One region of the Paraburkholderia sp. EG286B genome, then DNA from elsewhere that is predicted to be linked to it. Evidence: riboswitches for the same ligand, from Rfam matches in the RefSeq annotation. Region 1 holds a riboswitch; the other holds the start of a gene.
What was found. A riboswitch is a leader RNA that binds a small molecule or an ion and turns the genes downstream of it on or off. The one in region 1 is predicted to bind ZMP and ZTP.
Positions count from the first base shown of each region.

Region 1 (4,720 bases):
GCTCGACAGGGTCAGCCGCCCTTCGGGCACGACGCTCGCCGCCAGCGCCTTCCATCGATCAGTCGCTGCGGGCGTTGCCCCCGCCACGTGCGCCGCTTCGGCCATGGCGTCAGCGGCAAAGGCCGCGCGCTCGCGCGCCGCTGCCAGTTGCGCGTGCCGGACCAGCCCAAGCTGCGTGCTCATGAGGCCGAGCCCGCACATCGCCATGACGCCGAGCGCAATGGCGACTTCCAGCAGCGTCGACCCGCGCGCGCCGCGCTCGCTCACGCGGCTCATGGCGCCCCCGTGCATGCGCCGTCGCTGATGCGTGCCCGGCCTCCCTGCGCGATGCGTATGCAGCGCCGCCAGCCCGCGCCGCGTTGTGCCGCCGACGGCGCCCGCGGGGCGATCTCGAAGTTGCGCAAACTGCCGATGGTCTGCCCCGCCGGCGGCGAAAACGTGATGGCAGCGAGCCCCGACGCCACGGAAATCGCGTCGAGCGCCGGCTGGGTGCGCAACGGGATAGACGCTCCGGCGCGCTCGATCATGACGGCCCAGCCGCAGGACCAGTCGGCAATACCGGACGGACACGCTTTGCCCGCCTCGAGGCAATGGCGCGCGGCGTCGACGCGGCAAACGGTAACGCGCGACTTGCGCCGTATGGCCTCGTTGCGTGCATAGGCGAGCGTGCCGAGCATGGCATTGGCGCGCGCGTCGACCTGATCGCGCACGCGCCATGCGGTGAAAACGGGCGTGGAAACCGTTGCGCAGATCGCCAGCAGGACGATGACGACCATCGTCTCAATGAGCGTGAATCCTCCGGACTTCATGAGCAATCCTTAGTTCGAGCGGATTGCCATCAATCTACGGACGAAAGCGAAACGAAACAATTAGCCGAACGGCTAGCTGGTGCGCGCAGCGTCGGCTCGCGAGAATGCAAGCGTTACGACCGCGGCCTGGCAGGGAGGAAGAAAAATGCGAATGCGCTCAGCGCTTTTTCGCGGGGTTGTTGGCACCCGCGCGGCGGAATTCCTCGATCACGTCTTCGAATTCGGAGACGTCCTCGAAGCGTCGATACACCGAAGCAAACCGTACGAACGCGACCTTGTCGAGTTCGCGCAATTCGCCCATGACGAGCTCGCCAAGGCGCTCGCTGCGCACTTCGCGCTCGCCGCTGCCGAGCAGTTGATACTCGATACGGGCAACCGCCGCGTCGATCGCATCGGCCGCAACCGGGCGCTTGCGCAGCGCCAGTTGCATGCTCGCCATGATCTTGCGGCGGTCGAATTCCGTGCGGCTGCCATCCTTCTTGACGATCGAAGGCATCGCCAGCTCGACCCGCTCGTACGTCGTGAAACGCTTGTCGCAGGCCGGGCAGCGGCGGCGGCGCCGGATCGCGGCGCCGTCTTCGGACACGCGCGAGTCGACGACCTGCGTGTCTTCGTGCCGGCAAAAGGGGCAGCGCATGGGTTATCGCGTGGCTTAGCGGTAAACCGGGAAACGCTTCGTCAGCTCGGCGACCTGCGCCTTCACGCGCTCGATCGTCGCGGCGTCTTCCGGATTGTCGAGCACGTCGGCAATCAGGTTGCCCACCTGCTCGGCTTCCTTCACGCCGAAGCCGCGCGTCGTCATGGCCGGCGAACCGAGACGGATACCGCTCGTCACGAACGGCTTTTCCGGGTCGTTCGGGATCGCGTTCTTGTTGACCGTGATGTGCGCGGTGCCGAGCACGGCTTCCGCCGCCTTGCCGGTGATGTTCTTGGCGCGCAAGTCCACCAGCATCACGTGGCTTTCCGTGCGGCCCGAAACGATGCGCAGACCGCGCTTGACCAGCGTTTCCGCCAGCACGCGCGCGTTGTCGACCACTTGCTGCTGGTAGGTCTTGAATTCCGGCGAGAGCGCTTCCTTGAACGCCACGGCCTTGCCGGCAATGACGTGCATGAGCGGACCGCCCTGGATGCCCGGGAAGATGGCCGAGTTGATCTGCTTCTCGAACTCCGCCTTCATCAGGATCACGCCGCCGCGCGGGCCGCGCAGGCTCTTGTGCGTGGTCGTGGTGACGAAGTCAGCGTGCGGCACCGGGTTCGGGTAGACGCCGGCGGCGATCAGGCCCGCGTAGTGCGCCATGTCGACCATGAAGTACGCGCCGACCGCCTTGGCAACCTTGGCGATGCGCTCGAAGTCGATACGCAGCGCGAATGCCGACGCACCGGCGATGATCAGCTTCGGCTTGGTCTCGTGCGCGCGCTTTTCGAGTGCTTCGTAGTCGATGTCTTCCTTGGCGTCGAGGCCGTAGCTCACGACGTTGAACCACTTGCCGCTCATGTTCAGCGCCATGCCGTGCGTGAGGTGGCCGCCTTCGGCGAGGCTCATGCCCATGATGGTGTCGCCCGGCTTGAGCACGGCGAAGAACACGCCCTGGTTGGCCTGCGAGCCCGAGTTCGGCTGAACGTTCGCGGCTTCGGCGCCGAACAGCTGCTTCACGCGGTCGATCGCGAGCTGCTCGACGATATCCACGTTTTCGCAGCCGCCGTAATAGCGCTTACCGGGGTAGCCTTCGGCGTACTTGTTGGTGAGCTGCGAGCCCTGCGCGGCCATGACCGCGGGCGAGGTGTAGTTTTCCGACGCGATGAGCTCGATGTGCTCTTCCTGGCGGCGGTTCTCGAGTTCGATCGCCTTGAAGAGTTCGGGATCGACGTTGGCGATGGTGCTTTCGGCTCTGTCAAACATACGGATTCCGTTAAGTGTGTTCAGGTTGACCGGGTCTCGCGCGGAACGCGTAGCGGGTACGCGGCGCTGCTGGCGAAGAGGCCAGCCTTGACGTGGCGGAAGGAGGTGCCGCACACGCGAGGCAGGACAGCCTCCGCAGCGCAAACGAAAGCGCGCGAAATCAGGCTGCCCAGGCGAACGGCAAAACGGCACCCTGCGCTTCACGGTGGGTCGTTCCACCTTGGGTCCCCAATAACGAGCGCATGGCTACCGCCAATGCCGCCGTTCCGGAACCCTATCGCCAGTCACGCAGGGATTGAGCGCGTTAGTTTATTGGAACGGCCGGGAATAGGCAACCGCCCGCCCCCAGTGCGCCCGTAGCCATGCGGCCCGTGCGCGTACTGTCCCTTTCTTGCCGCAATGCGGCATTGCAAGTAGGCTCTCCCCTTTTCTCGCCTTCTATAGACCAAAGAGCCACCATGATCGTTTTCGTCACCGGCGCTTCCGCAGGATTCGGCGCCGCCATCGCCCGGGCCTTCGTGAAGGGCGGCCATCGCGTCGTCGCCACCGCTCGCCGCAAGGACCGCCTCGACGCCCTCGCCGCCGAACTCGGCGACGCCCTGCTGCCCATCGAGCTCGACGTGCGCGACCGCGCGGCGGTCGAAGCTGCGCCCGGCGCGCTGCCGCCCGGGTTCGCCGGCATCGACGTGCTGGTCAACAACGCCGGCCTCGCGCTCGGCGTGGAGCCGGCGCAGAAGGCCGACCTCGACGAGTGGGAAACCATGATCGACACCAACTGCACGGGCCTCGTGCAGGTCACTCACGCGTTTTTGCCCGGCATGGTCGAGCGCAACCGCGGCCATATTTTCAACCTCGGTTCGGTGGCGGGCCGCTGGCCGTATGCGGGCGGCAACGTCTATGGCGCGACCAAGGCGTTCGTGCGCCAGTTCAGCCTGAACCTGCGCGCAGACCTCGCGGGCACGGCACTGCGCGTGACCGACATCGAGCCTGGCCTGTGCGGCGGCACCGAGTTCTCGAACGTGCGCTTTCGCGGCGACGACACCCGGGCGGCCGGCGTCTACAAGGACGTGCAGCCGCTCACGGCCGAGGACATCGCCGATTCGATCTACTGGATCGCCACGCGCCCCGCGCACGTCAACATCAACACGATCGAACTGATGCCCGTGGCCCAGACGTTCGCCGGCACCAGTATCCACCGCGGCTAAAATTACCTTACAAATTTAATACTTACGTCAGTCGTACGAAAGACGTAGGGGCCTCGCGTTCCGGTAGAATGCGCGGCATGGAAAATTCCACCAGCAAGCCGGACGCGGCGTCGTCACCGGCCGGGCGCGGCTTTACGTGGCCGGTGCGCGTCTACTACGAGGACACCGACGCCGGTGGCATCGTGTTTTACGCGAATTACCTGAAGTTCTTCGAACGCGCGCGCACCGAATGGCTGCGCGCGTGCGGCGTCGATCAGCGTCGGCTCGCCGAGGAAACGGGCGTGCTCTTCGTCGTGCGCAGCACCGCGCTCGACTACCGTTCGCCCGCGCGCCTCGACGACGTCGTCACCACCGTAAGCCGCGTCGAGAAGCTGGGCCGCGCCTCGGTCGACTTCATGCAGGAAGCGTGGCGCGAGAACACGCTGCTCGCCACGGGCACCATTCGTGTCGCCTGCGTCGACAGCACGGCCATGCGGCCCGCACCCATTCCGGCCCCCGTTCATGAAGCCTTGCAACGTGGACCCCAGAAAGACCTGTACGCCGTGTCAACGGCAGTGCAGTAATTACCGTTGATACGACGCCAGTGAACTCGCGCCGGTCAATGCAGGACCAAGCAGGGTTCGGCCGCGACGGCGCGAGAGCTTCCCAACCGCCTACAGGAAGCCTTGCGTTGTCTTGCAGCCGCTCGCCCCTTTCGGGACGTCACAACGAACCTATATGAACACTACACAAGATCTGTCGATCATTTCTCTCGTTCTTAATGCGAGCATACTGGCACAGGCGGTGATGGGGCTTCTTCTGCTCAT
Region 1 is NZ_JBFRCF010000004.1:235,416-240,135, reverse strand. Features, by position in the region: gene AB4Y42_RS09990 (hypothetical protein) at 1-276, opposite strand, end outside; gene AB4Y42_RS09985 (GspH/FimT family pseudopilin) at 273-809, opposite strand; gene nrdR (transcriptional regulator NrdR) at 967-1,446, opposite strand; gene glyA (serine hydroxymethyltransferase) at 1,462-2,709, opposite strand; ZMP/ZTP riboswitch at 2,870-3,007, opposite strand; gene ydfG (bifunctional NADP-dependent 3-hydroxy acid dehydrogenase/3-hydroxypropionate dehydrogenase YdfG) at 3,168-3,914, shown strand; gene ybgC (tol-pal system-associated acyl-CoA thioesterase) at 3,983-4,477, shown strand; gene tolQ (protein TolQ) at 4,632-4,720, shown strand, end outside.

Region 2 (4,720 bases), on a different contig from region 1:
CGCCCACTGCCACCAAACTTCAGCCGAATGGCTGCCCTCGGTAAATATGCTCACCTACACCAAGCAATTGTGCATATAGGCCCCTTCTCTGCCTCGGTTTCGTCAGCGTCTTGCTATTTTTACTCCGCGGTAGTAGCCAACAACTTGCATTTACAGGTCGCCCACCTCCCATCAAGCAACTTTCCCGGGAATAGCGAGCGGTTAAACAACATTCCCGCAATACGGCGATCGTTTATTCAAAACTGCAGCCGATATCGTGTCTGCTGCCGATAATCTAGCTCCCTGAACGTTGTGAGGCGCCCGCTTCTCGCTACTGCGTCTCCTTAGCAGACAAATCTACGACGCGTTCGCACGCTGATCGCAAAATCCCCCGCGGCCGGCACCGACTACAGAACCGCCAGATACTTAACGCTGATCGTTCTCGTACCGCACATACCTTCATCGAAGAACTCGTCCTCAAGGTAAGCGAGATGGAACTCAGCCGTATCAACTAGGCCGCCGCACTTGGCACAACTTTCGACAGGACCTATGTCCGGGTACCGAATCGGTACGCCCTCTTTCGCCATCACCCTATCGCGGCGTTTTTCCAAACAAACATTGGAACAGTAGCACTCCAGACCGTCCGCATCGACAGTTTCGACTTCAGGGAGTTCTTTTCCGAAGTGCACGCGCTCCCGTTGTCGAGCAATACTGAACACCCTCCCCTTGAAATGAACGTAGCATGTGAAACATTCATATTCGTCTTCCGCTATCGTCCCCATAGCGACTCTCCCGGATGCACGTTAGCGACAATAGTAGGCCAAATATTCCGTCAAGACTCTGAGCACATTCTTCGCCAAGCCGGGATAACGCCGCTTATCGCGGCAATGCTGCACACCCCGTGCACCCACCTGACCTGCAAACCGCGGCGACGCGGGAAGCGTACGACCGGTGGCAGCGACCGGACTGCCACGCCCGCCGGCTCTCCAGTCGCGGCTCCCGTTGTGCCGGACTGAACCGGTCGCGATCCCGGGGGTGCGGTAAGATATGGCATCTACGTGACTGGCGAGAACGGATGGAGCACCATCGGGGAGCGTAGACTTAGCGCCGCCGTTCGCCTGGGCATCGTGATCGTCCGTTCTGGAGACCTCCAATGATCAATGCCCGCATCTCCGTTTTATGCCTGCCTTCTCTACCGTGTGAACCACGCTCACCGGCTTTCCCGACCTTCGGATGCGTTGCCCTGCATGCGCCTGTTTCTGGACAGGCGGTGACTGGATTTCCGCAGCGGGAGGTCGCATGACGACTTTGCTTGATGGCAGGAAACTGGCCGCGCTCCACGAATGCGAATTGTCTGAACGCGTCGCTGCGCTCAAGACATGGAACGGCGGCCAGACGCCGGTACTGGCAACGATCCTCGTGGGCGATGACCCTTCGTCAGCGACCTATGTGCGCATGAAAGGCAATGCGTGCCGCCGGGTCGGCATGGACTCGCGCGCGATCACGCTGCCCTCCTCCGCGACAACCGGAGACGTCCTGTCAGAAATCGACCAGCTGAACGCTGATCCGGAGGTCCACGGCATCCTGCTCCAGCATCCGGTGCCGGGTCATGTCGACGAACGCGCCTGCTTCGACCGGATCGCTGTTGCGAAAGACGTCGATGGCGTGACCAGCCACGGCTTCGGATTGATGGCGCTCGGCGAGCCCGCTTTCGGCTCTGCCACTCCCGCTGGAATCATGCGTCTGCTTTCGCACTACCGGATCGGTGTGTCAGGCATGCGGGCCGTTATCGTGGGGCGCAGCCCGATCCTCGGAAAGCCGATGGCCCTGATGTTGTCCAATGCCAACGCGACGGTTACGTTGTGCCACTCGAAGACCGTCAATCTTGAAGCGGAGGTTCGGCGCGCGGAACTCATCGTTGGCGCGGTAGGAAAGCCCGGATTCATTCCGGGAGAGTGGATCAGTGACGGGGCTATCGTCATCGATGCGGGATACCACGTCGGCGGCATAGGGGACATTGACGCCGGCGGCCTGCTGGATCGATGTGCTGCAGTGACTCCCGTTCCGGGGGGCGTCGGCCCGATGACGATCTCAACGCTCATCTCACAGACGGTAACAGCAGCAGAGCGCGCGGCGGGGAGTGCCTGAAGGTCCGCTCGAGGCGGCTCGGGCGACCGCTTGGGGGTCGGCTACGGCTCATTGCATCGGGCAGCTGTCGGGTCTATGACACCTTCGGCTCCGACGCGGAAAACAAGCAACAACGCAACTCCCGCTCTTCTCATATGGAGCGGGTCGCCAATCGCGTACTCCTGCGATGCCTCGCAGTAACGGCGGCCTCCCGCTCCGCAGCGTTTTCTTATCCTTGTTTCCTAACTGCTTTACCCTTCTTCGCAAGCACTTGGCGTGCTGCGGTCATGGTTTCTTGAGCAAATCGAGCGCGCTTGAGTTCATCATCTGTGGGAAAACCCAAATCATCGATGATTTTTTGGCAGCGTTCAAAAGTCTTAATGTAAGACTTCGCCTCAGAATTCAATGCCTCGATCAATTTTAATGCATAGCTCTCCGCTTTTTTTGAATTAGAAGCCGGAGTATCCATCTCGCCAACGCATAGCCATTTGAAAAGCTGTATTACATGCCACCGCGCCTTAACGTAGTTTTGCGCGCCAATCTTCCGGCCGTTAATCAGCGTCTGATATTTGTATAGCGCCAAACATGCGGCATAGTAATAAGCCTCATGATCGCCCTCACGGAATAAATTATCTCCGTCACTAGCTGAGAATATCTTGGCAACGTATCTAGCCGAATTATGCGGAAGATCAAGAAACATAGCGGCATAGCACCGTGCAACTTCACGAACGTCGAAAATTCGGGTCGACTGATAACCCACGTTTTTGAATTCACCCTGTCGCCGCTCGAAATGAATATGATTCTCTTGTGCGCGCTCTTGATTCTGAATCTTGAAATACTTCTGCACTAACTTCGCTTTTCCGCGAAGCCCAAAGAATGCTTCTTTTGGTATATCTGATTGGCTGTTTGTCGCAGCTATAATGTCACTGGATGCGTCATTCTCTGGTGACTCTATGAATTTTACGACAACATTCACAGAGTCAGTCAAAAGTAATTTATTTTCATGCAGCGTACTGCTTGTTTGACAACCGTTGATAACTTGATAATTTGCAAGCTGCAGTTCCTTGGTGTTTGGCGTTAGAGTCAATTCCGGTGCGACGACGGTAATTCCATTGTTTAAGACGGAGAATAGAGATTTTTTTTCGGCATTCTGCAGAGTATTTTTTATAGCCGCATTGACGTCGTTGCCACTCCCAAGGAACGATCTGACATTTTCCTCGAATACAGATTCGCGGAGATTTCCATCAGGATCGACTAACAATGCATCAACCAAATTGCGTGCATTCACAATCGCAACGTAGGATTGCGGAATGCCAGGCATCGCAGGCATTCCAAAGTAATCTATGAGCTTGAGCTTCGCCTCATTTTTCTCGGACAGCTGGGCGTAATACCTGATCAATTCACTGCGACCAAGCGGCGTCACGTCAACGGTATGGAAAAATTCAATTTCCTTTATATAACGCTCAATAATATCGAAGGAGGCTTTGATTTCGCGCTCAGCCGAATAGACGCCCGAAGTGCAATAGTAGATCGCACAATTGGGACGTCGATTTCTAACTTTTTTCAAATTTCCAAGAACGATTTTGAAAATTTCGAGCGACTCACTGTTAAATTTCCCATTTGGCAACTTGGGATCTAGCGAGAGAAAATCTTCAAGCCCCATCTTGAAATTGGCAATTTCGTCCTTCTTGAATTGCTCGCCGCTTTTTATTTGAGTGAAAATTACATCGACAGATAAATTTGTTTTGTGAGTCTTAAATACTTCGATCGCATCATCGACTGTTGTGATTAGATCACCATCTATCAGCACAGCCAGCCCATCTATGGATGCGTCATCCTCGTCTGTGGTGACATCAGCAGGGCTGAATCGGCCAAAATAGTGTTTTGAGATTACACAATAATTACAAAATTGTTCAAACTGCTTCGAGGCAACCAGATCTTCGTATTCAAAATCCCGAGCAAGTTCTTCGACGTGATTTTTTAAAATTATGTGCATATTTGCCCGATGCGTCGTTAAATGAGAATGCCACCCGGTGTTCGTCGAGTATGCCAAGAGTGCACGTCATCATAAACCATGGAACGAATGAGATTCGACCAATTTCGATGCACCTCGCAACGTGAATTGTCGGAAACAGTCACAGGTGGACGTAGATATATGCGGATTGCATTAATATCGTGTATCGTGCGCCGTGTCCTCTGGCCTCAGCGATGGCCACCAAGAAAGTCGAACCAGTCAGGTGTCCAGCCAGCATCCGACCTTCGAGGACGCGGCTGGTGGCCTCACTGTCAGTACTGGACGCCGTCAGGCCGACCCCGTGTCAGCACCGTGAACTTTGGCGAGCCAGTCCCGGATCCGTTGTTGTGCCTGCGCGTCGCCGATGCCGCGTCGGGAGTCGAGCAGGACGAGATGTGAATCCAGCGCGAGAAAGTCCGTACTCAGATCACGTGCGCCGTAAACAGAATCATCAATCGCCAGCCAGTCCTTCAGGCGATGTTTGAACACGTACGTGCGAATGATGTAGGTCCGCGCGATGCCAATCTTCCAGTCACCGAAACGCGCCCTGTAGCCCTGCGTTGTGCCGACGACCCGCTTCGAAAGTTGCGCCGGCAGGTA
Region 2 is NZ_JBFRCF010000035.1:24,939-29,658, forward strand. Features, by position in the region: ZMP/ZTP riboswitch at 1,028-1,110, shown strand; gene AB4Y42_RS39385 (tetrahydrofolate dehydrogenase/cyclohydrolase catalytic domain-containing protein) at 1,279-2,127, shown strand; gene AB4Y42_RS39390 (AIPR family protein) at 2,336-4,159, opposite strand; gene AB4Y42_RS39395 (HAD domain-containing protein) at 4,409-4,720, opposite strand, start outside.
Region 2: linked by a shared signal. The riboswitch ahead of AB4Y42_RS39385 (tetrahydrofolate dehydrogenase/cyclohydrolase catalytic domain-containing protein) and the one ahead of glyA (serine hydroxymethyltransferase) in region 1 are both predicted to bind ZMP and ZTP.